Regions from separate parts of the Enterococcus sp. AAFC-DPL-6103 genome, predicted to be linked through region 3. Evidence: a T-box and tRNA genes for the amino acid it is inferred to sense, from the RefSeq annotation. Region 3 holds a T-box; the other regions hold tRNA genes.
What was found. A T-box is a leader RNA that pairs with one kind of tRNA and senses whether it is charged. The one in region 3 lies ahead of argS (arginine--tRNA ligase), so its partner is inferred to be a tRNA-Arg.
Positions count from the first base shown of each region.

Region 1: it encodes a tRNA-Arg, which carries the amino acid that the T-box ahead of argS (arginine--tRNA ligase) is inferred to sense. The anticodon was not compared.
Region 2: it encodes a tRNA-Arg, which carries the amino acid that the T-box ahead of argS (arginine--tRNA ligase) is inferred to sense. The anticodon was not compared.
Region 4: it encodes a tRNA-Arg, which carries the amino acid that the T-box ahead of argS (arginine--tRNA ligase) is inferred to sense. The anticodon was not compared.

Region 1 is NZ_CM177102.1:1,765,206-1,773,082, forward strand. It holds gene AC4BC3_RS08465 (TetR/AcrR family transcriptional regulator) at 1-132, opposite strand, end outside; gene AC4BC3_RS08470 (aminopeptidase) at 392-1,624, shown strand; tRNA gene AC4BC3_RS08475 (tRNA-Arg) at 1,835-1,906, opposite strand; gene AC4BC3_RS08480 (hypothetical protein) at 2,120-2,278, shown strand; gene AC4BC3_RS08485 (GNAT family N-acetyltransferase) at 2,387-3,568, opposite strand; gene AC4BC3_RS08490 (DUF3284 domain-containing protein) at 3,694-4,107, opposite strand; gene AC4BC3_RS08495 (DUF3188 domain-containing protein) at 4,107-4,286, opposite strand; gene AC4BC3_RS08500 (hypothetical protein) at 4,317-4,538, opposite strand; gene AC4BC3_RS08505 (PTS sugar transporter subunit IIC) at 4,615-6,075, opposite strand; gene AC4BC3_RS08510 (PTS lactose/cellobiose transporter subunit IIA) at 6,217-6,537, opposite strand; gene AC4BC3_RS08515 (PTS sugar transporter subunit IIB) at 6,567-6,884, opposite strand; gene AC4BC3_RS08520 (sigma-54-dependent transcriptional regulator) at 7,050-7,877, opposite strand, start outside.
Region 2 is NZ_CM177102.1:1,848,395-1,856,271, reverse strand. It holds gene AC4BC3_RS08865 (ATP-binding protein) at 33-1,865, opposite strand; gene AC4BC3_RS08860 (signal peptidase I) at 2,079-2,591, shown strand; gene AC4BC3_RS08855 (O-methyltransferase) at 2,704-3,399, shown strand; tRNA gene AC4BC3_RS08850 (tRNA-Arg) at 3,673-3,746, shown strand; gene AC4BC3_RS08845 (GNAT family N-acetyltransferase) at 4,016-4,459, shown strand; gene AC4BC3_RS08840 (DUF1697 domain-containing protein) at 4,452-4,838, shown strand; gene AC4BC3_RS08835 (SulP family inorganic anion transporter) at 5,127-6,755, shown strand; gene AC4BC3_RS08830 (uracil-DNA glycosylase) at 6,799-7,458, opposite strand; ribosomal protein L21 leader region at 7,608-7,683, shown strand; gene rplU (50S ribosomal protein L21) at 7,703-7,877, shown strand, end outside.
Region 3 is NZ_CM177102.1:1,030,065-1,037,941, forward strand. It holds gene arcA (arginine deiminase) at 324-1,553, shown strand; gene argF (ornithine carbamoyltransferase) at 1,665-2,684, shown strand; gene arcC (carbamate kinase) at 2,786-3,733, shown strand; T-box leader at 3,886-4,100, shown strand; gene argS (arginine--tRNA ligase) at 4,176-5,867, shown strand; gene AC4BC3_RS05135 (arginine repressor) at 5,954-6,424, opposite strand; gene rpsB (30S ribosomal protein S2) at 6,778-7,560, shown strand; gene tsf (translation elongation factor Ts) at 7,660-7,877, shown strand, end outside.
Region 4 is NZ_CM177102.1:606,164-614,040, reverse strand. It holds gene AC4BC3_RS03000 (phosphoglycerate kinase) at 1-1,112, opposite strand, end outside; gene gap (type I glyceraldehyde-3-phosphate dehydrogenase) at 1,217-2,218, opposite strand; gene AC4BC3_RS02990 (sugar-binding transcriptional regulator) at 2,259-3,350, opposite strand; gene rpoN (RNA polymerase factor sigma-54) at 3,501-4,832, opposite strand; tRNA gene AC4BC3_RS02980 (tRNA-Arg) at 4,892-4,963, shown strand; gene rpoE (DNA-directed RNA polymerase subunit delta) at 5,264-5,884, opposite strand; gene AC4BC3_RS02970 (YwiB family protein) at 5,959-6,396, opposite strand; gene AC4BC3_RS02965 (lipoate--protein ligase family protein) at 6,609-7,433, shown strand; gene AC4BC3_RS02960 (HD domain-containing protein) at 7,435-7,877, shown strand, end outside.

The DNA.
Region 1 (7,877 bases), 740 kb from region 3:
AATTGGTTGTGTCGAGCATTTCATTTTACTAGCGATGTTTCTTGCAGTAAATCTTGAAAAACCCTCTGTAGCAACCACTTCATACGCAGCAGCTAAAATTTGCTCTCTGGTAATCGTCTTTTTTCTTGCCATAATTTTTTAATCTCCTCAAAAATTATTTATAACGCTTCCACCTATTGGTTATTTTAATTGTAACACGTTTTTTTTGATATGCAAAATTTGTTTTTTACTCTACATCTACCCTTTTACTACGGTAATAATCTTAATTTCTATTTTTATAAAAATCATGAAACTAAACATTTCCGTTCGCTATTTACCAATTGTTTCTACTATTAATAAATGTTATCATATTACTGGTTATTAAATCAAATAATGAGGGGGAGTAATATACATGTTATCAAATTTTAATAAATATATGGAGAAATATGCACGCCTAATCACTGAAACCGGAATCAATGTTTCAGAAGGTCAAACAGTTGTTTTACAAATCAGCGTTGACCAAGCACCCTTAGCACGCCTGATCACGAAAGAAGCATACCGATTAGGAGCTGCGGAAGTCATCGTACAATGGACAGATGATACTATTCAAAAAGAATTTCTAACTCACGCAGCAACAGATCGCATCGAAAATGTTCCACAATATAAAATCGATCAAACAAATGATTGGGTAGCAAAAGGCGCGAGTCGGATTAGTGTCGTTTCTGCTGCCCCTGACTCTTTAGCTGGCGTCGATGGCGACCGTGTAGCAAGCTACCAAACTGCTGTTGGTAAAGCGATGATGAATTTGCGTAAAGCAACTCAAGCAAATAAAGTTAGCTGGACAGTTGTCGCTGCTGCAGGTAAACAATGGGCAGCTAAAGTTTTTCCTGACTTACCTGAGTCAGAACAAGTGGATGCACTCTGGGATGAAATTTTCAAAACGACTCGCATTTATGAAGATGATCCTGTGCTTGCTTGGAAAAATCATGATGAAAAATTAGCGAAAAAAGCCGATGAATTAAATCAAGAACAATTTACCGCTCTACATTACACGGCGCCGGGAACCGACTTGGTTATTGGTCTACCAAAAAACCATTTATGGGAGGGTGCTGGTAGTTTGAATGCACGCAACGAAAAATTCATGGCAAACATGCCTACCGAAGAAGTCTTTACAGCTCCTGATAGTCGTCGTGTGGATGGATTTATTTCTAGCACTAAACCTTTAAGCTACGCTGGAACTATTATCGAAGGAATGAAATTTACCTTCAAAGACGGAAAAGTCGTTGAGTTTTCTGCTGAAAAAGGTGAAGAAGTTTTAGCAAAACTATTGGATACAGACGAAGGTGCACGTCATTTAGGTGAGGTTGCTCTTGTTCCTGACCCCTCACCAATTTCACAATCTGGAATCATTTTCTTCAACACCTTATTTGATGAGAATGCTTCAAATCACTTGGCACTTGGATCGGCTTACGCATTCAACTTAAAAGGTGGAACAGAAATGACTGAAGAAGAACTAGCAGATGCTGGTTTGAACCGTAGCCAAACTCATGTAGACTTCATGGTTGGCTCAAATAAAATGGCGATTGACGGCATTCGTGAAGATGGCTCAACTGTTCCAATTTTCAGAAATGGTGATTGGGCATAGTTTTCCTAGATTATTCACCTGATAAAAAGCCCCTCTACAGCACTATGTGGAGGAGCTTTTGACACTTTTATCTAAATTTTAGATGCAATTTAGTAAGTTGTAATTAATAGCCTGCTGATTAAAAGCTATTAATTGAAACAGATGGGGAACCTTTTGAACAAAAACACCAACAAAGAAGCTTCTAAACATTGGTTTAGAAGCTTCTTTCTACGTTCCCTGCCGGAATCGAACCAGCAACTAATCCTTAGGAGGGACTTGTTATATCCATTTAACTAAGGGAACTTTTTAACGATTGATTAAAACATAAAAATTACTTTGAACAACTTAAGTCCAACAGAGTTATTGTAGCTGTTTTGATTTTTTCTTGCAAGCCTTCCCCTGATAAAAGACAATATTTCTTGATTTTCCCTCCCAAAAGCAAACTATTCGCCATCTACTACTCGCTGATGCTACACTTAGAATATAAATAAAACTTATGCTTAGGAGGAATTTTTGATGACAGAAGAGCCAAAAGAAAAAATTTATGCGGAACGTTTCGACGCCTCAAAGAAAGATGAAGAAAAAATTTCAAAAGCTGCTATTCAAGAACATAAAGAAGATCACCCTCAATCACCAAGCAAAAAATTCAAATTTAAGAAAAAACCGACTCAGTAGGAACTGATTGTGTCCGTGATAAAACATGAACAAAAAATTTCATAAACAAATGAAAAAGTAAAAAGAGTCAGGCAAAGCGCGTACGCATTTTGCCTGACTCTTTTTCTTTTAGAAATAATCATTTAAAACAGGTTTTTGATCTGGAATCAGTTCCGCCAATTTTTCAACTAACGCTTCTGAACAAGTCAATTTTTCTTGGAAAACCAATTCTTGAACTTTTTTATATCCCATGAATAATTGCGTTACACTTTGGATCGTTCCACTGACTCTTGGTAACATGGAGTTTGTTACTTGCTTGACCCGAACTTCCCCCTCCACTAGGACCACTTCAAAAATACCTTCATTCCATTGTGCATAAGCATCTTCCGTTACTTCAATAGCGAAAGCACCTTGTGTTTTCGGGAACGGATATTCGGTTAAAAATTTAGCTATATCAACAATTCTTCCCATCATATCAGGTGTGATTGTTGTTTTTGCAAAAGGATTTGCAAGTAGTGCATTCAGATTATTCCCAGCATAGCCACAAGCAAACGCAAATGTTTCAAACGCCCCACTATGTGAACCAATAAAGCGAGCAAGTGCTTGAAACGCAGTATGTGTCAAATAACCCCATTCGACAATAGTAAAAATTGGTGTTTCCAAGCGATAAACTAAATACCCTGCCACTGCACCAGACTCATCATAGTATAACGCAAACTGGTGACCTTTCTTTTGGCGGAATTTAAAATCAATCCACCAAGCTTCTCGTGCTACTGCACCACGTTGATTGTCTGCCATTTGGGGATAAATCTCAGCTATTGCTTCTTGGGCTTTGTCAAATGAAGTCCTAACCATTTTTCCCGGTACTTTTTTGACTGCAGGAAAGTCACGGCTAGCTAATTCATAATGAACCTTTTCAAACAATAGTTCATAGCCATAACGACGATAAAAAGGATAAGAAAATGGTGCTAAATAAGACAATGTCACATCTCTTTCTCGACAATCAGTAAGAATTCGCTCCATGATTTGATTGATTCCGCCTTGTCCTCTCGCCTCTGGATATGAAGCAACATAGCCGATTCCAGCCATCAACAGGTCTTTTCCATGAAAAGTAACCGGAAATGGTGTGGCCATCACTTGACTCATCAATTGTTCTTCTTCATTAAAAAAACCATAATTCCACGAGTGTTCTGCGATGGTTTGAAACCGTTCTCGACGTTCAAATGTATCTTCAAAATTAAATGCGTAAGCAGCCAAATCAAACATCTCATCGATTTGTGCACTGCCTAATTCTTTGACCTTTTTATTCATTCTTGCTACTCCTCCTACACAAAAAACTGATTGATGACTTGCTTGAAGTTTTCTTTGCAAACTCCAATCCACGCTCAATCAGTCCATTTACAACTTGCTTTTTCTTTTTGTCATATAATGATAACCTAATAGGTTTCTTCAATCATCGTCAACATTTTTTTGAATTGGCGACGTTTGAAGTACATCAAGATTGTGCCCAAAACCATATCATTTAACTTTTGTAATAAACCGTGCGAAGTCATTTGTTCCGTGTAATGGATTTCACACGAGGAATCATCAATTGGTTTGATTTGATAGTGAACCACAAAATCATTTTTAGTCGTTGATGTCCGAAATTTATAAGACTGGTTTTCAATGACTTCCTCGATTTTGATTCGAGCACGGCTAGATTTAGAAAATACTTTTACATATTCAAAGTTATTTAGCTGTTTACGTGTGATACTTTTCCCCGTTGCTTTACGTACATCAAAAAGAACAGAGTCCATAACTTTATCGTAAAAGAACGATGCCGGAATATTCAATTTTTTCGTAAGTTCCATTAGTTATTTTTCTCCTTTACTTCTTTTTTCTTTCCTTTTTTAAAGAAATAGATACCTAAGCCTAACAAAAACAAGCCTGTAACCATGCTATATAAATCATAACTTTGGGTATTGGGATTTAGACTATACAATAACACTAAAGAACCAATACTACATAAAAATAAGCCATTTTTTATCATTTAAACCATCCTATCTTTCAAACACTTTTATTATACTGCAGTTGCTTGGAAATATAAAACTGTGCCCCAAGGTTGTGCTTTGATCAGCTCTTTCGCTTTTTTAGCGGCTGCTTCCGGATCACTTGCCGTTGTTTCAAACATTAGCTTGATTCCTTGTTTTTCTTTAAATTGGAAACTGATTCCATCTTCGTTGAACCCTTCTAAAAGTTCTTTGATAGCATCTTGTTGCATTGCACTTGCGATTGTAATCATTGATTTATCCTCCTAATATTTACAAAAAAGACTGCTTCCACCTCACTGGAAGCGTCAGCAGTCTATCTTTACTTCATTATAGTTGTTCCCCTGCATTAGGGTCCATTTTGTTTGCTGCAATAACAAATGGTGCCCAGATCAAGAAGGTTACGATCATACATACCAAGGTTACGATTGGCGCACGCCAGTCAGCTCCCGTTGCTAGGAATGATAGTAAGAATGGCGGTACAACCCATGTTACTTGTTGTGATACCGGTGCGACCAGACCTAGGTAAGTTGCTACCCAACCAATTGCTGTCGCAACAACTGGTGCAATCAAGAAAGGAATAAACATGATTGCGTTCAATACGATTGGCAAACCAAACATTACTGGTTCATTGATATTGAAAAGACCAGGTCCAATTGACAGTTTTGCAACTGTTAAATAATCCGCACGTTTTGAGAAAATCAAGATAGCAATCAAGAGAACGATTGTCCCACCTGAACCACCGAACCAAGCGAACGCATCAAATGAACCACGAACCCACATATAAGCTTTGCCGTCTTCAATAGCATCTAAAACTGCTGGTGTCCCTGTTTTTCCGTTGTATCCTTTTTGGAAAATATCGATATTGATCAATTGTGCTTGTCCCCAAATACCTTCTAATACTGGCGCCAATACGTTTGGACCATGAATCCCGAAGAACCAGAAAATTTGCACAAAGATCGTAACGATCAATACAGCACCGATCCCTTGTGATAAACCAAGGAATGGTTCAGCAATGTATTTTTGAACCAAGTCAATAATCAATTGACCATCAGTAAAACGTCCGACAACATAGTTAATAATTGCAATTACATATAAAGCGATTGTTGCTGGCAAAATAGCTGCGAAGGCTTTAGAAACTGCCGGAGGTACTGAATCAGGCATTTTGATCGTAATGTCAGCTAACATCAATTTACAGAAAATAATAACAGAAATGGCACCCATGATCATAACAGTGAAGTAAGCATTTCCATTTAGGTGATTGATATTCAACCATCCCCATAAACCAACAGACAATGTTCCATCTGCTACAGTCGCACCAACACCACTGTTGTTGATTGCTTCTGCTACGTTTGTTGGAACATCCACATTTAGTGCTGCTGATAAGGAAGGACCAAACGAGATCCCTTGAATCAACGTTGCTAAACCTACGATACCACCTGCTAGGTCATTAACGCCATAAGCACGCGCTAAGTTATAGCCCCAAGAAAAGGCAAAAATCAGACCCGCAATAGCTAGTGTTCCGTTCCAAACAAAACCGTTGATCCCAATAATAACATTTAATACTGCATAGAAACCTTTGTCTGCTGCTAAACTATCTGCATAAGTACTAATAAATTGCTGTGGCAAATCACGAATGATTGCATTGATCATTACAGCAACAGACCCTGCCATCGTTGCAGGCATTGTGCCGATAAAAGCGTCACGTAAAGCAACTAAGTGCTTCTGCGCGCCAATTTTAGCGGCAACCGGTAGGATGTGTTTCTCCATCCAAGCTGTTAATCCGTTCATTTTATTGTTCCTCCTATAAGTTTATTTATACAAAGAGTTGCCTCCCTATACCAAATTAAAAAAATCCGTTCAAAATTTTTTCTTCTTCCGTTCAAAAAAGAAGGTGTTGGCGTATAACTTCTTCCGTTCAAAAAAGAAGTGTTACTCATTTCCTAAGCGACGATAAATATCAATAATTTCTTTTGCTAAGTCTGTAAACGCAATTGAAGTCATCAGATGATCTTGACTATGAACCGTTAATAAAGTCACTTGTACATGATTCCCTTGCGCTTCTTGAGTTAACATTTCTGTTTGTGAATGATGTGCTTGGACTAATGATTCTTCAGCATCCGCGATTTTTTGATCTGCTAAGGTAAAATCACCTTTTTTTGCTGCCGCAATTGCTTCCATTGCATCACTTTTTGCGTTCCCACCAAACATGATCAAACCCATGATTGCTTCTAAATTTTGTTGATCTTCCACGTGCGTTTTCCTCCAAATGTCTTAATCAGTTATTTCATTAAACTTTCTGCTTGTTCAAGCACTTTTGCACCATTCATCATACCGTAATCTTGCATGTTGATGACATCCAAAGGAATGCCTTTTGGTGCTAATTTTTGTTCAAATTGGGATTTCATGAAGCGGACTTGAGGTCCTAATAAGAGTACGTCTACATTTTTTGCTTCCAAATTGTTGTCTGCATCTGAAGCTGAAACTGCAAAGATGTCTGCATCGATTCCTTTTTCTTCAGCTGCTTTTTGCATTTTTGTTACAAGTAGGCTTGTGCTCATTCCAGCGGAACAAACTAACATGATCGTTTTTTTCACCATTTTCTTCACTCCTTCTAATTTGTTTTACACTTTATTATAATGCAAGAAGTGTGCCAATAAAAAAAAGGCTAAAATAGCGTTTTCACGCTTTTTAGCCTTCTGTTTCAGTGCGCACACTACTGTTTTTGTGTGCAAATAAGTAATTAGTGTGCCGTACTGTATATATTATTCATTTTTAATTTTATTTTCCAGAAACATCTGTGTAAGATAGGCGATCTCATCTTCCGAGATTTTGATTTGATATTTTCTTTCTAATGGCATTAAATTCGTACGAACCATATCCATCTCCAGTCGATATTTCTTGGCAAAATCAGGAAGCTGCTTAAAGACCCTACTTTCTTCGTTTTTGATAAGAGCATCAATCATAAATGCTAAATGAATCAAGATGCCTGCATCAACACCTGGCTCCACAATGATTGAAATATCTGTTTGAACTTGTTGAACTACCTTTTGCAAGGAATAAATCAGTTCATCCATTGCTGGAATAGATGACAACGAGTCTTTTAACGAATAGACAATCTTATCAATTGGGATTTCATCGTCAGCCATTCGTTTCAATGTGTTTAATTTCTCATCATTGAAAATATCGTATGCCGAAAAGAATGGGATATTTTGATAATCCACATCTACTGTTCCTGCAATTGCTTTGATCTCGTATTCTTCTAAAAGAGCATCGATATGTTTTTTGAAAGATTCTCTTTCTAAAAACTGCATTTGGATCAACTCAACTTTTTGTTGATTGATAACTGGTGCAATTCGTTGGTAAAGCTTCGCGGCTACGCCTTCCCCAGTAAAGCAAGTCACGATAACTGCTTTTTTACGTTGTGTATCCGCCGCATCACCTAACTTGAATTGGTCACGAACAATTGATTCAAAGGATAGTTGGATATTTTGATAAATATCTTCTAAACTTCTTCCAACATTTGCCATTCGGATTGCTTCAATCACAATCATCGTACTTGTCATCGTGATTGCTTTTGTCCGAACACCGGT
Region 2 (7,877 bases), 820 kb from region 3:
AACCTGTTTCCGGAAGCTTTTTTTAGCATTTTTTAAATGCGAGAAAGTTGAATCGTCACTCGATCAAAAATTTCATCTTTTTCTTGAGTCAATTTACCAGAATACTTATCAGTAACAAGTTTTATCATCATTAAATCAAAGCGTTCTTGACTTTCTAATTCAGTTGTTATTCCACGATCAAAAATATTTGTATCATAATGTGCGTTGTGTTCACAATGAATAATTAAATCATCATCATTGACACGCATCGAAAGAAAAATCTTTCGTTGTAATGGATTTTCGATTGCATGCGATTCTCTGAAAGAATGCTCCAAGATATGAATCAATAACTGGGTCAAATCGTCATCGTGAACAAATAGATCACTTGGAAGTTCGGCATTAAAGTGGATCTCAATACTTTGTTTGTTTGCGATTTCTTGGTAACGTGCCAAAATCAAATTTGTCAATGAATGTCCCGATAGGGAAGTCATGATTTCAAACTTTTGTGCTTCATCAAGTAGTTCATTCAGATAATTTTCTGCTTGTTCTGGTTGACTGGTTTGTAGCATCGCTTGAATCGTTGTCATTCGATCTAAAAAGTCTAAACGAAGGGTACTGATTTCTTTCATATGTGTGCGTAAAGATTCATAGTGTGCTTCAAGAAGATCTGTTTTGGTTTTCAAAAAATTCGCTTCTCGAATATTTTGATCTACGGCACGAATATGTTCTGAAATATTGTCAATCACAATGACTAACAAAATAATCATGTAAAGGATTGTCGACCAGTTAAGTGTGCTGACATAATTCCCCAAAGTACTTTGAATAAATAAGTAGCAGTGACTAATTGCAATCAGAATGATCCAAGGCGTACAGGAAACGAAAAAGCGATTTCCATGATATGCTTCACCAATACAGGCAAGTGAAGTTACCAATGTGCTGAAAACTCGAATGATACTGATCCATTGCATCATCTCAGGAAGCTCTTCTGGTGTGAAGAGCGCATATAAAATTGGCAAGAAAGAGAAGAAAATCTGAAGAAGGCACCAAATGCCAAACAGTCGTTGATAACGTTCCATGCGCAACGCATAATAAGAAATCAGGAGTAATGCACTTATAACGGTAAAAAGATGCGAAAGAGTAGAGTGAACGATTGGATCAAATAACAACCCACTCAAAATATCTTCAGACATTGCGCTAAAGCCAACAACTAATGCAAAGCAACTTAAAAAGATCAAAGAAAGATCAAGCCGCTGCTGCTTGTACATGATATAAATCGCCATAATCAATGTTCCAACTGCTAATAAAATTGCAATAATCATAGTCAAAAATTGTGGGACTGATTTAGAAAAGATGAAAGTGACCATTGAAGAGGCTGTGCCAATATAAACCTTTGGTGGGATTCCCGCAAAATTTACGTAAGGAGAGGTAACTTCAATGGATAATTTCTTTCCAGCATAATTATCGGGTAAATCAATGACCGCTAATGATAAACCAGGGTTTTTGCTAGTCGCGTCGCCCGCTCGTTCATAAAGAACTTGTTGATCTAATTGAACTTTGATCCATTGATGATTTCCTTTTAACAAAATATTCGCTTGGTCGAGTTTTCTTGTTAAGGTAGTCTCCATCACGAACGTTTCATTTTTAGAAACTTGTGGGACTTTCTCCAAATAATCACTATTGTAGCGGGTTTCAGGGTCATCTTTTGAATAAAAATCCCAAGCTTGTTGGATTTCTTTTGTTTTATCACTATCTGCTGGCGAAAGGATAAAATAGAAGAAATAGCTAATGCTAAACAAAAATAACAAGGATAATATTATTATGGAAAACCATTTCATTTTTGTTGAAAAAAAATCTTTTTTATTATATGTGTTATTTAAAGGAATCATATGTAGCGGTCCTTTCTGATTGAAGTACATTTAGGTTAAACTTTTTTTTATTTGTAGTCAATGCTTTTATAACACATAAATCGATATTTAATTAAGAAAATAAGGAAAATTATAAGCTTTAAATATCATTTTTCTAATAAAAAAGAAAAATAGATTAAATTTTATGTTATTATATTGTTGCTTAAGTAAATTAGAAAAATGAGGTGGAAAACGGTGCCTTTTAACAAAAAAATAACTCTTGTTGGCTCGACCATATTGATTCTATTTTTAGCCATTATCTTGTGCGTTGTTTTATTGCCACATTTATTTGGTTTGACGCCACAAATCATCAATGATAAAGATATGGCTCCGTTGTATTCAAATGGAAGCGTCGTCTATGTGCGACCACAAAATGCGGAAGATATTTTAGTTGGTGATGTGATCACTTATTATGAAAATTCTGGTGAGCGAGTGAAAACTCGGCGTGTGATTGCGGTAGGTGATAACCAAGAATATTTTTATACAAAAGCAGATACACAAACACAAGTCGAATCAGGCAGGATAAAACCACGGAGTGTGATCGGAAAACCAGTTTTTCAAATTCCTTATATAGGTGCTTTATTGTCTAAAGACAGTTTCTCAAAAATGAATTTTTTATTTTGGGGCGTGGCAATTTGTTTAACTGCAGCTACGACATGGAACACGATAGATGAATTTCGAAAAAAGAAAAATTGTAGAATCATTTGATAAAGAACTTCGTTCGACAGAATTTCTGTCGAACTTTTTTTGCCTAGAAAACTTTTAGTAACTTGTACAATAAATTTGTTCTAAGTATAATGTTGGAAAGAGGAGGAGAAGTATGCGCAATGAAATGATGCATCGTCCAGTTATCAAGGAAGAATTACTGGATTTTATGCGAACACAACAAAAAAAATTACCTGGTGAGTTAGGACAGCTTGAAGAAGAGGCGCATGAGGCAGGCGTTCCTGTTATTCCTCATGAAACGGTACTCTTTTTGAAATTTTTCCTTGGTCAAATGAAACCAGAAAATATATTAGAAATTGGTGCTGCCATTGGCTTCTCATCTAGTTTGATGGCAACTTCTATTAGTGAAGTAGGCCATGTCACAACGATTGATCGCTTTGATGTGATGATTGAAAAAGCAAAAAAAAATTATGAACGTCTTGGTTTGACGGAAAAAGTAACGTTGCTTGAGGGACAAGCAGCCGAAATTCTACCAACATTGACGGGTCCATACGATTTCATTTTTATGGATAGTGCAAAGTCAAAATATATTGAATTTCTTCCGGAATGCTTGCGTCTATTAAGAAAAGGTGGCGTTCTGATGGTAGATGATATTTTTCAAGGTGGCACAATTTTACTACCTGATGAAGAAATTCCAAGAGGAAAACGAGCAATTCATCGTAAGTTAAATGAGTTTCTAAAAGTCGTCATGAATCATCCGGAACTAACATCGAGCATCTTGCCATTGGGTGATGGGGTAATTCTGATTACTAAAGAATCCGATGATGTCTTCTTAACCAAAGGTGAATAAGCGATAAAAGTTAAGAAACTGTTGGTGTTAAAATAAAAGAATTACTTGGCTGGGCAGTTGAATTCCCAGCCTTTTTATGAAAATAGTTTAGCTAATTCTCGAATGTGATTCTTCATAAAAAGATCGGTAGAAAAAAAGTTTAATTTGGGTTTTATGATTTCGTTAATTTTAAAAAAAAATTTTTGTAATTAAATAACTGAATTCTTATTGACAGAATCTTTTTGTTTCTCTATAATTACCTTGTTGCGCTAATTCATGTAATGAACATGTGAGGTCATAGTAGCTCAGCTGGATAGAGCATCCGCCTTCTAAGCGGACGGTCGGGGGTTCGAATCCCTCCTGTGACGTAGAAAAACCGTTAGAAACGTTTGTTTCTAACGGTTTTTCTTTATTGTTGTGCCAAACTTGTGGCAAAAAAATTTTTACTCAGTTAAAGTTAGAAAAAGTTGGGTTAGCTAGCTTTTTTTATATGTTTATTTGATACTTCAAAATAGATAAGAATTTAGCGGAAAATAATTCGTATTATTAACAAATAGCTAGATGTCTTTGAGAAAATAGATACAAAAATAATCCATTCAGAATACCAAAAAATATTATTAAAATAAGGAGAAAAAATATGTTGAAGTATAAAAAAGCTGTGCCAGATGATTACACTAAAGTGTTAGAAGTTTGGGAAAAATCAGTAAAAAAAACACATGATTTTTTATCACAAAAAGATCTTGAATTTTATAAAGCAGCTATTCCAAATTACTTGGATGCTGTGGAATTACTATTGTGGTACGAGGATGAACAGTTGATAGGATTCAGCGGTACACAGGATGAAGAGTTAGCGATGCTATTTCTCGATCCAGAATTTATTGGAAAGAAATTTGGCAGTAAAGTGTTGAGTTGGTTACTAGAAAATAAAAATATTCAAAAAATAGACGTAAATGCACAAAATAAAAACGCCAAAGCATTTTATTTGAAACATGGATTTACAATTGCTTCAGAAGATGAAACAGATGGTTTTGGAAAAAATTATCCCATCCTTCATTTGGTTAAACAGAGGGAGAATGAGTAAGAAGGAGTACTCAAATAAACAAGAAACAATGTTTAAGATTGAACTTGTCCAAGCTTTTGTTGAACGATTTGGTTTGAAGAGCAACATTGTTTTACGGATAGCTGAGGAATTAGCGACTATTTTAGCTGATTTTCCATTTACAGCAGTTGAAATCCAGACAGTGAGTAAGCAGTTGCCAGCGGTCGAGCACGTGTATTTTCATGGCAATAACGAAGTCGATGTATCTGTTGTAGAAAAACTGGCTGAGGAGTTTCTAGCGGAAGATAAAGTTTTTGTTGGAAAAAGAGAAATTTATTTTTTGAGCGCGCAGAGTAGTCGGAATTCTAAATTAGAAACAAAATTGATAAAACTCGATGAGTCCTTCACTGTCCGTAATTGAAAAACCTTAAATAAAATCAACGAATTATTGACTAGCTGACTTTTTCACAGCAAAAGGCAAACAATTGAGTAAAAAATTGAAATCAACAAGAGGACAATCAACAAAGAAGTTTGTTGGTCGTTCTCTTGCTCTATTTTTTCTAATTAGTTTTCTTACAATTTTTTAGTCATAGGAATAGAAAAGCTGATGAATAATAAAGGACTTTGTGAATGTTCTTACTTTTAGACTAAACTTATGCTATTCTAATGATTGTATTTTAAGAAATTTTCATGAAAAGGAGTTTGTAGGTTGTTCAAAAATTATCGTTTGTTGTTAAAAAAAGAATTTTCAGGGTACGATTTAGCAAAGTTTCAAAAAGATTTGTTGGCAGGTGTAACAGTTGCAGCAGTTGCTCTGCCTCTTGCGTTAGCGTTTGGAGTTTCGAGTGGTGCTGATGCCGCGGCAGGGCTGATTACTGCAATTTTAGCAGGTGTTATCATTGGTGGATTGTCAGGTGGTTTTTATCAAATTTCTGGACCAACTGGTGCAATGGCAGCAATACTAATGTCTATTGTAGCGACGCAAGGAATTCATGGGGTGTTACTAGCGACTTTCTTAGCTGGAATTTTCTTGTTGATTGCTGGAATTTTTCGATTAGGAACATTGACCTCTTTTATTCCAGCACCGGTAATTACCGGTTTTACGTCAGGAATTGCGATCATTATTGCATTGGGACAAGTGGATAATTTATTTGGTGTACATTCACAAGGAGCAAATGTGATTGAAAAATTAAGCAGTTATCAGTCGTTAGGCTTTACGGTTAATTGGAGTGCCTTGTTCATGGGGAGTTTAGTGATTCTAGGGATGACTTTTTATCCGAAAAGTTGGGCACAAAAAATGCCAAGCTCGCTTTTAGCAATTATTCTGGCAACTGGCGCTATGTTGATTTTTCATTTGCCAGTGGCAACAGTGGGTAAGATTCCGCAAACAATAATTAGTAGTAATCGTTTAGTTTTAAGCGATTTCCAGATGGCAGATATCCAACAAGTAGCGGTTCCAGCAGTAAGTATTGCGCTTTTAGGAATGGTAGAGAGCTTATTATGCGGAGCATCTGCTGGTAGGATGGCTAACAAGCCATTAGATAGTAATCAAGAATTAGTAGCGCAAGGAATCGGTAATTTATTATTACCTTTCTTTGGTGGAATTCCTGCGACAGCAGCAATCGCACGAACAAGTGTGGCAATTAAATCAGGTGCTCAAACGCGATTAGCTGGAATCATTCATGCGGGTGTTTTATTTTTATCTATGCTTGTTTTTGCACCAGTGATGTCACAAATTCCAATGCCTGCATTGGCAGGTGTTTTGATTGTTACTGCTTGGCGGATGAATGAATGGGAGACAATCCGTGAGTTGTTTTCAAAAAAATATTGGACGTCTATTCTTCTATTTATCCTAACAATGATTTGTACGGTTATTTTTGATTTAAGTATTGCGATTGTCATTGGAATTATCGGTGGGTGCATTTTCTTTGTTATGAAAAGTGCAGCGATTACGATTTCACTAGAAACCATCGATTGGAAACGAATGGATTTACCTGAAACTGAAAAATTAAAAGATTGGACAGTTGTTTACATCAGTGGCCCATTGTTTTTCATGTCGTCAGAAAAATTAAAATCAAAATTAGCTGAGTTGAGTGACCAAGATGGTATTATCTTTTCGATGCGTGGGGTTCCGAGTATTGACTTGACTGCGCTGTCTGTTTTTGATGAATTTCAAGCGAATGCTGACAAGAGAGGGCAACTAGTCATTTATACTTCGCTGCAACCAGAAGTAGAAAATTATATGAAGCATTTATGGCAAGGAGACGGCACGGAACAACATCAAACTGTAGCACACGCCTTATCTGCATTGCATGCACGCTATGAAACGAATCAATAAAAAAGAAAAAACTTCAACTTAAAATAAAAAAGGAAACCTGAAATTACTCAGGGTTTCCTTTTTTTGTCTCGTCGATGAGTGTCTTTAATGTTTCCCAATCATGCTCAATAAGTGGAGTTAAAGAACGATTGTAAAAAATAGCAGCAGGATGGAATAAAGGAAGAAGACGATAAGTGTTTTTTGACCATTCGTATTGTGTTTTTTGCTTGTTCAACTCTAAAATAGGTCCCACGTATAATTGCCCATGATTTCTTGAAACAGTATAGTCTTTTCCGAGCAAACGTTGAAGACCAATATTTCCTAAAGTAGCAATCAATTCAGGTTTGATTGTTGCAATTTCATAATCCAGAATTGGTGCGTGAGCAAAAACTTCAGCTTTAGTAGGCGTTCGATTTGGATAAACGATTTCTTCTTGCTTGGTACGTTTATTTACTCGTTCAACAGTACTATAAGGACGGCTACGAACAGCACTAGTAATATAAACATCTGCTCTAGTTAAACTTAATTTTTCAAGACAAGTCATCAACTCTTTTCCAGCTTGTCCACTAAAAGGAATGTGATTCTCAACTTCGTTTTTTCCAGGCGCTTCACCAACAAACATTATTTTTGGTTCAAGAGGACCCTGTCCTGCGACGAACCCTTCAACGGGTCGATTATTCATTCGTTGTTTTGCTTCTTTGATCAATTCAGTAGGATAGTTCATAGATTCATCTACTTTCGTTTTTCATTTTCCTCTTTTTAGTATAAAGTGAGTGCCTGAAAATTGCGACTAAAATAGGTGCGTGTGAACAGAAATTATAGTTGACGAATTGTATTTATTTTGTTAAGCTAGTAACGTTGTAATTGTGGACTCCACAGCTACAACCGCACAGAGTAAGTAGTAAGCACAGCTTAGCTGTCACTTAGGATGGCGAGTCTAAGTATAAAATAAGGAGGTGCTTTATAGCATGTACGCAATTATTAAAACTGGTGGTAAACAAGTAAAAGTTGAAGTTGGTCAAGCAATCTACGTTGAAAAACTTGACGTTGAAGCAGGTGAAAAAGTTGTCTTTGACGAAGTTATCTTAGTAGGTGGCGAATCTACAAAAGTAGGCGCTCCAACAATCAACGGTGCAACTGTTG
Region 3 (7,877 bases):
CACATAAATGAATATTAGTGACTTAGTTTAAGATATATTGCATAAAAAAAGATATTGCTTAATAAGTAAACGCTAACAACGTTATTATTTCAATAAATTTATTATATTCAAAAATATTTTTTTGATGAATAAATATTTTTTTTAGAGTGTTTTTACCTGTAAAGAATGAATAAAACTTAATAAAATGAAGAAAAACGTTTAATTATTTAATAACGGAATATTAACGTGAAGGATCTCTCGTTTTAAATGCAAAGAAATTATGAAAAGGGTTACAAAACGACGGTATTCTATACATGTAATCAAAACGAAGGAGGCAACACAACATGGATAAACCAATTCACGTTTTCTCTGAAATAGGGAAGTTAAAAACCGTTTTGTTAAAACGGCCTGGACAGGAAGTTGAAAACTTGACACCAGATATTATGGATCGTCTATTATTTGATGACATTCCATATCTTCCAATTGCTCAAGAGGAACATGACTTATTTGCTAAGACGTTACAAAATGAAGGCGTTGAAACACTTTATTTAGAAAAACTCGCTGCAGAAGCAATTGATGCAGGCAATGTGAAAGAACAATTCCTAAACAAAATGTTAGACGAATCGCACATTGCATCAAATGCTGTGAGAGATGGTCTTCATGAGTTCCTTCTATCAATGGAAACACAAGAAATGGTAGATAAAATTATGGCAGGTGTTCGTACAAAGGACATCGAAGTTCGTTCAAACAGCTTGTACGACTTGTCAGCAGACGATGAATATCCATTCTACATGGACCCAATGCCAAACCTATACTTTACAAGAGATCCTTCCGCATCAATCGGAAATGGGATGACTGTCAATCGTATGACTTTTGAGGCACGTCGTCGTGAATCAATGTTCACTGAGTATATTTTGAATCATCATCCACGCTTTGCAAATAAAGGTGTCGAAGTTTGGTTAGATCGTGATACTACTGAACATATTGAAGGTGGAGATGAACTAGTTTTAAGTGATAAAGTTGTCGCAGTAGGGATCTCACAAAGAACCAATGCAAAAGCTTTAGAAACAATGGCACGTCGCTTGTTCGCTAAAAACTCAGGATTTGAAAAAGTTCTAGCAATCAAGATCCCTAATAATCGTGCCATGATGCACTTGGATACAGTATTTACCATGGTTGACTATGATAAATTTACAATCCATCCAGCAATTCAAAGTAAAAACGGAAAAATCGATGTCTATACAATTGTTCCAGATGGTGATGACATCAAGATCACTCACTCAGATGATCTACATGCAACATTGAAAGATGCTTTAGGATTAGATGATTTAGTCTTGATTCCAACTGGTAATGGCGATGCAATTGTTGCGCCACGTGAACAATGGAATGATGGCTCAAATACGTTAGCTATTGCACCAGGTGTGGTTGTCACATATAACCGTAACTATGTGTCAAATGAATTACTAAGAAGCTACGGTATCAAAGTGTTGGAAATCAATTCAAGTGAATTGTCTCGTGGTCGTGGTGGTCCACGTTGCATGAGCCAACCACTTGTACGTGAAGATTTGAAATAAGTTTGAATTTTCCAGCGATAGTCCTACTGTCAGCTGTCGCTGGGATTTCCTCTTAAATCAATGAAATTCCGTCTTAAATTATAAAAACAAACTAAAGGAGAATGTTTTATTATGAAAGAATCAGTATTTCAAGGAAGAAGCTTATTAGCAGAAAAAGATTTTACTAAAGAAGAGTTACAATATTTGATTGATTTCTCTCAACATTTAAAAGATTTGAAAAAACGTGGCATTCCACATCATTACTTAGAAGGTAAAAACATTGCTTTATTATTTGAAAAAACTTCTACACGTACACGTGCAGCTTTTACAACTGCTGCGATTGACTTAGGTGCTCATCCAGAATACTTAGGCGCAAATGATATCCAATTAGGCAAAAAAGAATCAACAGAAGATACAGCTAAAGTATTGGGTAGTATGTTTGACGGAATTGAATTCCGTGGTTTCAGTCAAAAAATGGTTGAAGAACTTGCTGAATTCTCAGGCGTTCCAGTTTGGAATGGTTTAACTGACGAATGGCATCCAACTCAAATGATTGCCGATTTCTTAACAATCCAAGAAAACTTCGGAAAAGTTGAAGGAATCACTGTTGCTTACTGTGGTGATGGCCGTAACAATATGGCGAACTCATTATTAGTAACTGGTGCTATTTTAGGAACAAACATGCGTATCGTTGCACCGAAAGAATTACAACCAGAAGAAGAAATCGTGAAATTAGCAGAAGGCTTTGCAGCTAAATCAGGTGCAAAACTAATGATTACTGACGATGTTGATAAAGGTGTTGACGGTGTTGACGTACTTTATTCAGACGTATGGGTATCAATGGGTGAAGAAGACAAATTTGAAGAACGCATCAAACTGTTGAAACCTTACCAAATCAACATGGAAATGGTTGAAAAAACACATAATACAGATCGTTTGATTTTCTTGCATTGCTTACCAGCATTCCATGATACGAACACTGTTTACGGTGAACAAATGAAAGAACGCTTTGGTATTACTGAAATGGAAGTAACAGACGAAGTCTTCCGTAGCAAATATGCACGTCAATTTGAACAAGCTGAAAATCGTATGCACTCAATCAAAGCAATTATGGCTGCAACATTAGGCAACTTGTTTATCCCTCGCGTTTAATAAACCACATTCATCTCATGTACAAAACGAGGCAGAGGACGCGAGTGCTTGCTGCCTCGTTTTGTCATTGATTAACATTGTCTGAAGAAAGGGCGAATAATATGGCAAATCGAAAAGTAGTTGTCGCTTTAGGCGGTAACGCGATTTTATCAACTGATGCAAGTGCAAAAGCACAGCAAGAAGCATTGATGGAAACAGCAAAATACTTAGTGAAATTTATTGAACAAGGTGACGAGTTGATCATTTCTCATGGAAATGGCCCACAAGTTGGTAACTTATTGATCCAACAACAAGCAGCTGATTCGGAGAAAACACCAGCAATGCCATTAGATACTTGTGTTGCAATGACAGAAGGTTCTATTGGCTATTGGTTACAAAATGCAATGGGGGAAGTGTTGAAACAAAAAGGTATTGACAAAGATGTCGTTTCATTAGTCACACAAGTTATCGTAGATGAAAACGATCCTTCTTTCAAAAATCCAACAAAACCAATTGGTCCATTCTATTCAGAAGAAGAAGCTACTGCACAAATGAAAGCAGATTCAAATGTCACGTTTAAAGAGGACGCTGGTCGTGGTTGGCGTAAAGTAGTTGCTTCACCAAAACCAATTTCAATCAAAGAAGCGCGTGTAATCGAAGCGTTGGTTGATCAAGGTGTAGTTACTGTTTCTGTTGGTGGTGGTGGCATTCCAGTAGTTGAAACAGCAACAGGCTTAGAAGGTCGTGAAGCAGTAATCGATAAAGACTTTGCTTCAGAAAAATTGGCAGAAATCATTGATGCTGATCTATTGATTGTTTTAACTGGCGTGGACAATGTTTATGTCAACTATCAAAAACCTGATCAAAAGAAATTGGAAACTGTAACCATTTCAGAAATGAAACAATATATCAGTGAAGACCAATTTGCTCCTGGTAGTATGCTGCCAAAAGTTGAAGCAGCTATTCAATTTGTAGAAGCTCGACCAAAAGCAAAAGCAATCATCACTTCTTTAGAAAACATTGAAAACTTATTGGCATCTGAAGAAGGAACGATTGTTGTTGCTGATTAATTTGTTAAGTCTTTCGTGTAAACGAAATGATTTATAGCTATTTTTGCCCAGGTGGAGTTTCTTCTCCTTTAGACCATCTGGGCGGTTTTTTTTATAAAGGAGCTAGCCAGAAATGTTTTTTTCTGTTATAATTCAAAACAGTTTAATACTTTTATGATTTGTTGAACAAGAGAGTACTTGTGCTGATTCTTGCTGAGCGAGTTCGGGTGATTGGTGGGAGCCGAATGAAGAAAACACAACGAAGCGCACTTGGAGAATTTCTGCCTTTGAGTGAATCAAAGCGGACGGTCATCTACCGATAACAGATTGAGTGGGTCTTAGTGGATAAGACAACTGGAGTGGTACCGCGGGTAATCTCGTCTCTAGCAATCACAATTACTGTGATTGCTAGAGACTTTTTTTATTGTCTTCAACAATCATGGAAAATTTAGGAGGAACTTAAATGAATAACAAAGACTTAGTTGCAAAAGCCGTTTATGATGTAGTGAAAGACGACTTGACACTTGAACAAGTACAACAATTATTAGAAAATCCAAAATCAGCTGATCATGGGGATGTTGCTTTTCCAGCTTTTTCATTAGCAAAAATCTATCGTAAAGCACCACAACAAATTGCAGCAGATTTAGCTGAAAAAATTGCACCAGAAAACTTTGAAAAAATCGAAGTGGTTGGACCATACTTAAACTTCTTTATGAATAAAAAAGCGATTAGCCAAGCTGTACTACAAGCAGTAGTAGAACAACAAGCACATTATGGTGATAGCACAATTGGTAATCAAGGTACGGTACCAATCGATATGTCTTCACCAAATATTGCCAAACCAATCTCAATGGGACACTTACGTTCGACAGTTATCGGAAACTCAATTGGTTTTATTTTAGAAAAAATTGGGTATCAACCTATTCGGATCAATCACTTAGGTGACTGGGGAACACAATTTGGTAAATTGATCGTTGCTTACAAAAAGTGGGGTTCAGAAGAAGCGGTCAAAGCTGAACCAATCAATGAATTATTACGTCTTTATGTGAAGTTCCATGAAGTAGCCGAAACTGAACCAGAATTAAATGATGAAGCACGTTCTTGGTTTAAACGTCTAGAAGAAGGCGATGCAGAAGCCATTGAATTATGGCAATGGTTCCGTGATGAATCAATGAAGGAATTCAATAAAATCTATGATTTGCTAGAAGTTCGTTTTGATTCACTGAATGGTGAAGCATTCTATAATGATAAGATGGATGAAGTCGTAGAACTTTTAGAAGAAAAACATTTATTAAAAGAAGATAAAGGTGCAGAAATCGTTGATCTAACTGCTTATGATTTAAATCCTGCCTTGATCAAAAAATCAGATGGTGCAACACTTTATATCACTCGTGATTTGGCTGCGGCACTTTACCGCAAACGTACGTATGATTTTGCACAATCTTTATACGTTGTTGGGAATGAACAAAGCTATCACTTTAAACAATTAAAAGCTGTTTTGAAAGAACTTGGTTTTGATTGGTCAGATGAAATGCATCACATTCCATTTGGGTTGATTACCCAAGGTGGTAAAAAATTATCCACACGTAAAGGCAAAATTGTCTTACTTGAAGAAGTCTTAAATGAAGCAATCGATTCTGCAAAAGAACAAATTAGCGAAAAAAATCCAGACTTGGAAAACAAAGACATCGTTGCTAAACAAGTGGGTGTTGGCGCAGTAATTTTCCATGATTTGAAAAATGATCGTTTGAATACTTTCGACTTTAACTTAGAAGAAGTTGTACGTTTCGAAGGCGAAACAGGACCTTACGTTCAATACACACATGCTCGCGCAATGAGCTTACTTGAAAAAGCAAACTTTGTTCCGTCAGCTGATACACATTATGCATTAAATGATGAAAGCAGCTGGGAAGTGATCAAGTTGGTTCAAAAATATCCAGAAACTGTTTTATCTGCTGGCGAAAAATACGAACCTTCAATTATTGCAAAACATGCAATCAAATTAGCTCAAGCATTTAACAAATACTATGCACATACAAAGATTTTGGCTGATGATGGCCAAAAAGAATCTCGTCTAGCACTTGTTTATGCAGTAGCTGTTCTATTGAAAGAAGATTTACGTTTACTTGGCTTACACGCACCAGATAAAATGTAATTGAACTATTTTTCTTAGAATCGAAAACAAAAATAAAAAGCAACAGACTCAAATGTAAAGTTTGAAGTCTGTTGCTTTTTTGATTATCAATGTAATAAGTGCTTTTTAAAATACAACTCGATTTTCTTGGCATCTTCTTCTGATTCAGAAAGTACGATGACTGTATCAAATCCAGCAATGGTGCTAAGCATATGCGGTGGCTTGATGTCATCTAAGATGGAAGCAAATAAATGCGCATTGTCTGGTAAGGTACCGATGATTGTCAAAAAGTGGACACGTTCGACTTTTAGTACGATTTCTTCAATCATACGAATTAAACGTTTTTCTTCTTCATTTTTTGTTTCGTCATCGTCTTCACCATGAAATAAAACAAAGCGGGAAAGACCATCAGCATCAGGTGCCTTGACGATTTTTAAATCGCGAATATCGCGAGAAATCGTTGCTTGCGTTGCGGTTACCTGATAGTCACCTAATCTCGTTAATAAATCTTCTTGTGTTCGAATGGGAAACTCTTCAATAATCTGTTTAATCAATAAATGTCGGTCGGCTTTTCGCATCGTTTTCTCCTTTACAAAAGATTTCATCCGTATCATAACAAAAAAAGCTAGGATTGCCCACCTGCATTTTTTAATCGAAAGAGTTAAATAGGAAGTCATAGTAGAAAATTCAAGTGGAAGTAAGAATTTTACTTGAAAAAATCAGCTTCTTCCGTTAAACTAATGAATGTTGAGCAGAAAACTTCTTTTTCTTATTGCTATAGATAAACTTTATCTGTATAATAACCAAGGATGCTTTTTTGCATCAATAAATCCACATTTTTGTTGGATTGTCGGTAGGTGCTTGTAAAAGTTTGCTGGCAAGTTTGAAGACAAGAAGAGGAAAATAAAAACCTAATTGGAGGAAACACAAAATGGCAGTAATTTCTATGAAACAATTACTAGAAGCCGGCGTACACTTTGGTCACCAAACACGTCGCTGGAACCCAAAAATGAAGAAATATATCTTCACAGAAAGAAACGGTATCTACATCATTGACTTACAAAAAACAGTTAAATTAGTAGATGCAGCTTATGATTACATGAAAAACGTTGCTGAAGAAGGCGGCGTAGCATTATTCGTAGGTACTAAAAAACAAGCACAAGAAGCAATCAAAGAAGAAGCAACTCGTGCAGGTCAATACTTTGTAAACCACCGTTGGTTAGGTGGAACATTGACTAACTGGGATACAATCCAAAAACGTATTAGCCGTTTGAAACAAATCAATGCAATGGAAGCTGATGGAACTTTTGAAGTTCTACCTAAAAAAGAAGTTGCTGGTTTGAACAAAGAACGCGAACGTCTTGAAAAATTCTTAGGTGGTATCGCTGATATGCCAAGAATCCCAGATGTAATGTACATCGTTGACCCTCGTAAAGAACGTATTGCTGTTCAAGAAGCTCATAAATTAAATATCCCAATCGTAGCTATGGTTGATACAAACTGCGATCCAGATGAAATCGATGTAGTAATCCCTTCAAATGACGATGCAATTCGTGCCGTTAAATTGATCACTTCAAAAATGGCTGATGCATTTATCGAAGGAAACCAAGGTGAAGACCAAGTGGTTGAAGAAGATTTTGTAGCAGAAAACAATGCAACATCAATCGAAGAAATCGTTGATGTTGTTGAAGGCGACAACTCTTCAGCAGAATAATTTTTGAATGATGGAGCTGTTTCAAAGGCTAGGCGACAAGCCTCACTCTCCTTTGAAACAGCTTTTTTTAAAGAAAAACACTACTAGGAGGACTATAAAATGGCAGACGTTACAGCTAAAATGGTAAAAGAACTACGCGACATGACTGGCGTAGGTATGATGGATGCGAAAAAAGCATTAGTAGAAGTAGAAGGCGACATTGAAAAAGCAGTTGATCTTTTACGTGAAAAAGGAATGGCTAAAGCAGCTAAGAAAAATGATCGTATTGCAGCTGAAGGTTTAGCAGCAGTTGCTGTTAAAGGTAACACTGCAGCAAT
Region 4 (7,877 bases), 420 kb from region 3:
ATATGAGTGAATTTGTCAGCAAAGCCAAGTTGTTCAGCTGCAGCTGCAGAGTCCCCACCACCGATGATTGTTGTAGCACCTTCAAGATTTGCGATTGCTTCACAAACTCCGATTGTACCATTAGCGAAGTTACTCATTTCGAACACACCCATTGGTCCGTTCCAAACAACAGTTTTCGCACCTTTCAATGTATCAGCAAATAATTTAACTGATGCAGGTCCGATATCTAGAGCCATCAATCCATCAGGAATGTCGCCTTCGATAACTTGAGTTTCTACGTCGTTTGAGAATTCAGGTGCACAAACGTTGTCGATTGGTAATACAAGTTTGTCGCCTGCTTTTTCAATCAATTCTTTGGCTAATTCGATTTTGTCAGATTCAACTAAAGAACTTCCGATTTTAATTCCTTTTGCCGCGTAGAATGTATAAGTCATTCCGCCACCGATCAAGATTTTGTCAGCTTTTGGAATCAAGTTTTCAATAACGCCGATTTTGTCAGAAACTTTAGCACCACCAAGGATTGCAATCATTGGGCGTTTTGGTTCTTCAACAGCTTCGCCGATAAATTTGATTTCTTTGTCCATTAAAAATCCAGCAACTGTTGGAATACCAGTTGAAGCGATTCCTACGTTAGAAGCATGTGCACGGTGAGCCGTACCGAAAGCATCATTGACAAAAACATCACCTAGTGAAGCCCAGTATTTTCCTAATTCTGGATCATTTTTGCTTTCTTTTTTACCATCAACATCTTCAAAACGAGTGTTTTCAAAGACAACAACTTCGCCGTCTTTCATGTTGTTGATTGCTTCTTCTAATTCTTTCCCACGAGTTTCAGGTACGAAAGTAACTTCTTTACCTAATAATTCGCCCAAACGTTTAGCAACTGGTGCTAAAGATTTTCCTGCTTTATCTTCTTCAGCTTTTACACGTCCTAAATGAGAGAAAAGGATTGCTTTTCCGCCTTGTTCAAGCACGTAGTTGATTGTTGGTAAAGCAGCTTTGATACGTGTATCGTCAGTGATCACGCCATCTTTCAAAGGAACATTAAAGTCAACACGGACAAGAACTTTTTTATCTTTTAAGTCGATATCTTTTACTGTTTTCTTAGCCATTTTGTTTCCTCCTAAATAAACTTTGTTATCAAAAAAAGCGGAGAAGCGCGATTGCTTCCCCGCTTTTAAGTGTACTTGTTTAAATTTACACTCGTACGTGTTTCTTATAGTTTAGCGAAGTATTCTAAAGTACGTACTAATTGTGCAGTGTAAGACATTTCGTTGTCGTACCAAGCAACAGTTTTAACTAATTGTTGGTCGCCTACTGTCATTACTTTAGTTTGAGTTGCATCAAACAATGAACCGAAAGTCATACCTACGATATCTGAAGAAACGATTTCGTCAGTGTTGTAACCGTAAGATTCGTTTGCAGCTTCTTTCATTGCTTCGTTGATTTCTTCAACTGAAACTTCTTTTTTAAGAACTGTTACTAATTCAGTTAATGAACCAGTTGGAACAGGAACACGTTGAGCAGCTCCGTCTAATTTACCGTTCAATTCAGGGATAACTAAGCCGATAGCTTTAGCAGCACCTGTTGAGTTAGGAACGATGTTTGCAGCAGCAGCGCGTGCGCGGCGGAAGTCACCTTTAGGGTGTGGTCCGTCTAGAGTCATTTGGTCACCTGTGTAAGCGTGGATAGTTGTCATTAATCCTTCAACAACACCAAATTTGTCGTTCAATGTTTTAGCCATAGGAGCTAAACAGTTAGTAGTACATGAAGCACCTGAGATAACTGTTTCTTTACCAGTTAATGTTTCGTGGTTAGTGTTATAAACGATTGTTGGAACATCGTCTCCACCAGGAGCAGAGATAACAACACGTTTAGCACCAGCTGTTAAATGTTTTTCAGCAGCTGCTTTAGAAGTGAAGAAACCAGTACATTCTAGAACGATGTCTACGCCTAGTTCGCCCCATGGTAATTCTTCAGGGTTACGGTTAGCTAAAACTTTAACTTCTTTACCGTTAACGTTGAAAGAACCTTCATGAACTTCAACTGTTCCGTTGAAACGTCCTTGAGTTGTGTCATATTTTAACAAGTGTGCTAACATTTTAGCATCTGTTAAGTCATTGATTGCTACTACTTCGATTCCATCTACATCTTGGATACGGCGGAACGCTAGACGTCCGATACGTCCAAAACCATTAATACCTACTTTAACTGTCATTTAAGATTTCCTCCTTATGAAAATCAAAAAAATTTTTATTTTAAAGGGTTACCCCTTTTAAAATCTCATTTGCTGCGGCCTCATCTGTGATCAGCCACGTTTGTTTTGGTGCATTTTTCATATACGCTCGGATTGCTTTGGCTTTTGTTTTTCCACCAGCAATCGCAAGAATGATTGGCACCTGTGTCAAGTCTTTCAGTTCGATACCGATTCTCGGAACCTTGTAAACAACTTCTCCATTTTCGTTAAAGAAATAACCAAAGGATTCCGCTACAGCATTCGCCTGCTTCAACATAATCAATTCTTTTTCAGTCATTTTTCGGCGTGCTGCCATATGCAAAGCACGTCCAATACTATGAATAACACAATTCGCCTGACTTATCAAGTTTAACACTTCTTGAATAGATGGTTCATTGAGTAAAGAATTATAGGTAGCTAAACTTAGTTGCTCTGGAACATACAATGCTCGATGATCCCCATTTGTGTTAGCTGCCATTCTAGCACTAACTGAATTTGCTTGTACGGTAACCGCCTCGCCAATTCCTCCTCTGGCAGGAACAAACAAGTTATGTCGTTTCTTGTTTTCCAAATTCGTCAACTGTTCAGCGACAACAGCCATCGTGGTTCCTCCCATTACGGCGATAATATTCTCACCCTCTGGAAGAAGCAAGTTCAAGGATTCGTTTAAAGCATCTCCAAAAGCATCTGTCACTTTTGGTTGTGCGTCACTATTTCCTGAAACGACAATACAACGTTGATTACCAAAATACTCAGCCAACTTTTTTTCTGTCTGATGCATTCCTAAAAGCTGATCCATGAAGTTTTCAAGGCTTTGATAAACTTCCTCACCTTTTGTGGTCAACGTCATACCACTTTTTGACGTGTCAATTAGTTGAAGATTTTTCAAAAGATCTGTTTCTGTTCGCAAAACTCGCTCTGTCATCCCCATACTTTCAGATAAGCTACGTCGACCAATCGGCTGCATCCAATAAATATTCCGCAAAATTTTATAGCGTTCTTGAAGAACTTCAATAATATCTGGTGCAACGGATTCAATCATTTTCAATTCATCTAGCATAGCGATCTCCTTAGTTGGACTATAAATGTCCAATGTAGACTCAAAACGACCCATGTACGATAAAAAATAAAATTGATTGTTTTACTTTCTTTTTTCATTAAAAGGAAAACTTCAACCTCACATGCGTTAGTCTAACAGTTTCTGGCTAACTTTTCAACTAAAAAAGACTAGAAAAGTGAAATACTTTTACTAGCCTTTCTTTTTTTATTTATCATACCGTTTTCTTTTTGATGAACTCGGGATTCCCAAAAGATCTCGGTATTTTGCAACGGTTCTTCTTGAAATCACAATTTCTTCTTTTTTTAGAAGCTCGACTAATTTTTGATCCGACAAAGGCTTCGCCTTATTTTCTTGGTCGACTAACTCTTGTAGTCTCTTCTTTGCCATCTCGGCGGATAAGTCTTCCGTTCCAGCCGAGTTGTTACTTGCTATGCGAGTCGTAAAAAATTTTTTCAGTTCAAAAATACCAAAAGTTGTTTCCAAGTATTTTCCATGAACAGCCCGACTCACAGTTGACTCATGAACGTCAACTTCTGAAGCCACTTCTTTTAAGGTCAATGGCTTAATGGGCCGATTAACATCGATAAAGAAATCTTTTTGACGTGAAACGATTACTTGCGCAACTTTTAAAATCGTATCACCACGTTGCACCATCGTTTTTTGTAGCCACTCAAATTCTTGTTTTCGCTCTTTCAAATAAGTAGCTGTTTCTTTATCTGCTTTTTGATTCATTTGTTTGAAATAGTTTTCTTGAAAACGAATAGTTGGTTGACTTGTTCGATTTGAGACCACTTGAACTTCATTGTCGTCGTGGACCAAAACTTTCACATCTGGAATTATATAAAGTTCATGACTGTTGTCGAAAATTCTACCAGGACTTGGTGATAATGTTTGAAGATAGTCAAAAATATGTTGGACCTCGCTAAGTTCAATTGAGAATTTTTGTGCGATTTCTTTCCATTTTCGTTGGACTAGTTCATCAAAGCATTCCTCCAAAACGATGTAAGCTAATGCTGGAGCAAAATCGTCTCGTTCTGTTTGTAACATTAAACATTCTTGAAGATTTCTAGCCCCTACTCCTGCCGGTTCTAGCTGTTGGATCAACGTCAGTGCATCTAATAGTTGGATTGCTGATGCACCTGTATCTTTGGCCGCATCCGCTAGATCAATTGTTAAAAAACCATTTAAATCAATATATTCAATCAAATACAAAATCATTTTACGTAAAAATGTATCACGGTAGTTCAAATGTACTTGGTCAATCAACGATTCAAACAATGATCCCTTTGTATCAGGAATTTGATTCAGATAGCTTGTTTCTTCTCCATCATAATTGTTGCTTGTTTTTTTGTAGTCTGGTTGCCATTCTGGTTCGACTACTTCAACCAAAGGATTTTCTAGCGCCTGATTTTCAACAAAAGCTAATAATTCTTCACTATTATATTGGAGGATTTGGATTGATTGCTGCAATTGCTGAGTCATAGCCAATTTTTGCGTTTGTTGTTGTTTTTGTGAAAAATTCTGTTGAAATTTCATTTTTTTGCCTTATCCCCTTGTAAATTATTTTTTGGTTGGTTACAATTATGCCAGTGCTTGCGTCCTTAGTGTAGTGGATATCACGTAAGATTCCGGTTCTTGAGACGGGGGTTCGATTCCCTCAGGACGCGTTCAATAGCCATTTTAGCATAATTTAAGTATCTTTGCTTTCTATATTTTAAAGAAGAGGTTATGACAGAAGCAGTTGGCTTCTCCTTTCCTTGTGGAGTTTCGACTTACTTTCGAGGAAGTCGCGTCTGAAACATCATGTATTGAAACAGAGGCTGTGACAAAAGTATTGTCACAGCCTCTGTTTGTTCTCTTTTACCATCGACAAAAAAACCAACCAGCCATTTTCCAGCTAGTTGGTTCTGATCCTACATATACATTTCTTCAATTAGAACGTAGCGCTTTTCAAGTAAAGGATGTCATTACTCTGTTTTTTCAGAAAATTCTTCATTGTCATACTCTTCATCATCATCTTCATCGTCTTCGATAATGCTTAAGTCTTCTTCAATGTTCCCTGGTAATACTTCTTCATCGTCGCTATTGTCATCCGCACCGATTTCTTGTAGATCAGAGTTGTATGCTGCGATTTCTTCATCGTCGTCATCATCATCTTCAAATAAATCATCATCATCTTCATCAGACAAGTCAGCATCTTCTGGGTCATCATCGTTATAGTCAATTGCATCTTCATCATCATTGATAAAGGCATTCACTTTTTTGCGTTTGCGGCGACGAGGTTTATCTTCATCTTCTTCGTCAATTCCATGATTTACTTCTTCATCAATTGAATCAATTGCGTACCATGAGCGCAAGCCCCAACGGTTGTCGCCTAAAGAAATAAAGCTGCCGTCAATATTTAAGTCAGTATAAAACTGTGCTAATGAATCACGAATATCTCCATCTGTTTTGCCAAGATAGTTTTGGATTTGATTAACTAAATCAGAAAAATCCATCACATCACCATGTTGTTCTAAAATCGCATGTGCAACTTCGATCATTGATAATTCGTTTTTGTTTGCACCTTCAAATACACTAATTTCCAATCAGGACACGTCCTTTCACAGTCTATCCCTTATCATACAAAATCAACGATAAAAAATCAAACTTTTCTTTTAAATTATGCTGTAAAATCTAAGGTTAAATAATATTCACCTAATTTTTCTTCCCCCATAAATAAATCATAGGCAATCACAATGTTTCCTGAAGCTGGTCGATCTTTTAGACTAACATGCAATTCATTCGTAAATGTTTGAATCAAGATCATTCCGTAAGGTGTTTTATAAGCTGTTTCTAAACGTTCTTTGTAACCAAATTTAAGGCGCATTCGCATTTCTCCTGCTCGAATCAATTGAACATGGCCATCAGGAATGATTTTGATTGTCACAGGAACTTCTTGCCCTGTTTCTTCTTGAACTTCTTTATACCGTATGTATAACGTATCGCCAATTTTTACCATTTGACCATTTAAATCAAAATAAAAATCTTGAACTTCACCTTGTTGTTTCACTTTTGTGCGTAGCTTTATTGAAATTGGTGTTCCTTGTGATAAATCCATCTCGCATTCTCCTTTACTTCTCATAGGCTTATTGTTCCCAGTTTCAGCTATTTTGTCAACCAACTTGTATACTTTTTATTTTTTTACTTTTTTTACCCAAATTTAGTCACTTGTCAGTTTTTCTTATAAGAAGCGTACTTAAAAACTTCTGCTTGTTTTTGAGGTATACTGAAAGAGAAATAAGGGAACTAACTGAACAAGGAGTTGATGAAATGAATCCTCCTATTTTATTGGATCAAGACATCTATCAAGGCAATGACTTTTCCCCTTTTGCATTGACCGATTTATTAACCGCAGAGACGAAGAAGCGACAACAAACATTTCTTCATTTCTGGCAATATAACAAGACAGTGATTTTTGGAATGAAAGATACTCGTACACCTTTCTTTGATGAAGGTGTTCAATCAATTCGTGAATTTGGTTATACGCCTGTGGTACGAAATTCGGGAGGCTTGGGTATCGTTTCTGATACGGGCATTTTAAATGTGTCTTTACTATTTCCACAAACAGATGACAAAAAAATTTCAATTGATGACGGTTATGAACGAATGTTAACTTTGACCAGAAAAGCTTTTCCTGAAGCGACAATTGAAGCATTTGAAATTTCTGACTCCTATTGTCCTGGAACATATGACTTAAGTATTTCTGGGAAAAAGTTTGCAGGAATTGCTCAACGTCGAATCAAAAATGGGATTGCAGTCATGATGTATTTAAGCGTCACTGGGAATCAACTAGCACGCGGCGAGTTGATGCGAACCTTTTATCAAATTTCATTAAAAGAAGCTTTTGGTGCAGATGGCTATCCTGCTGTCCAACCAGAAAAAATGGCGAATCTTAGCGACCTTTTGCACCAACAATTGACTGTTTCTGAAGTTAAATTCCGCTTAGCAACAGCTTTTCAAAACCTCATGGTGCAATCTGAGCCTCTCACTTTCTTTCCTTCAACTGACTGGTTACAAAACTACGTGTCAGCAGACGAATGGAAGACACAGCTAACAAGAATGGCTGACAGAAATTCTATCTTAAAGGAGCAATAGTATGACAATTCCTTATAAATACCAAGTTCTCCCTATTGAAAAGGTGTTTCGTGATCCTGTCCATAATTATATCCATGTACAGCATCAAGTTATTTTGGATTTAATCAACTCAAAAGAAGTCCAACGACTACGACGTATCAAACAATTAGGGACAGCTTCATTTACTTTTCATGGCGCAGAACATAGTCGCTTTACACATTCACTGGGTGTGTATGAAATTTCCCGTCGAATTTGCGATATTTTTTCACGGAACTATTCAAAAGAAAAAATTGGTGAAAATGGTTGGGACGATAAAGAACGATTGGTTACGCTTTGCGCGGCACTTCTTCACGATGTCGGTCATGGTCCCTACTCGCACACTTTTGAACACATTTTCCATACAGACCACGAAGCAATCACTGTGGAAATCATTACTTCTCCGGAAACAGAAGTGTATCAAATCTT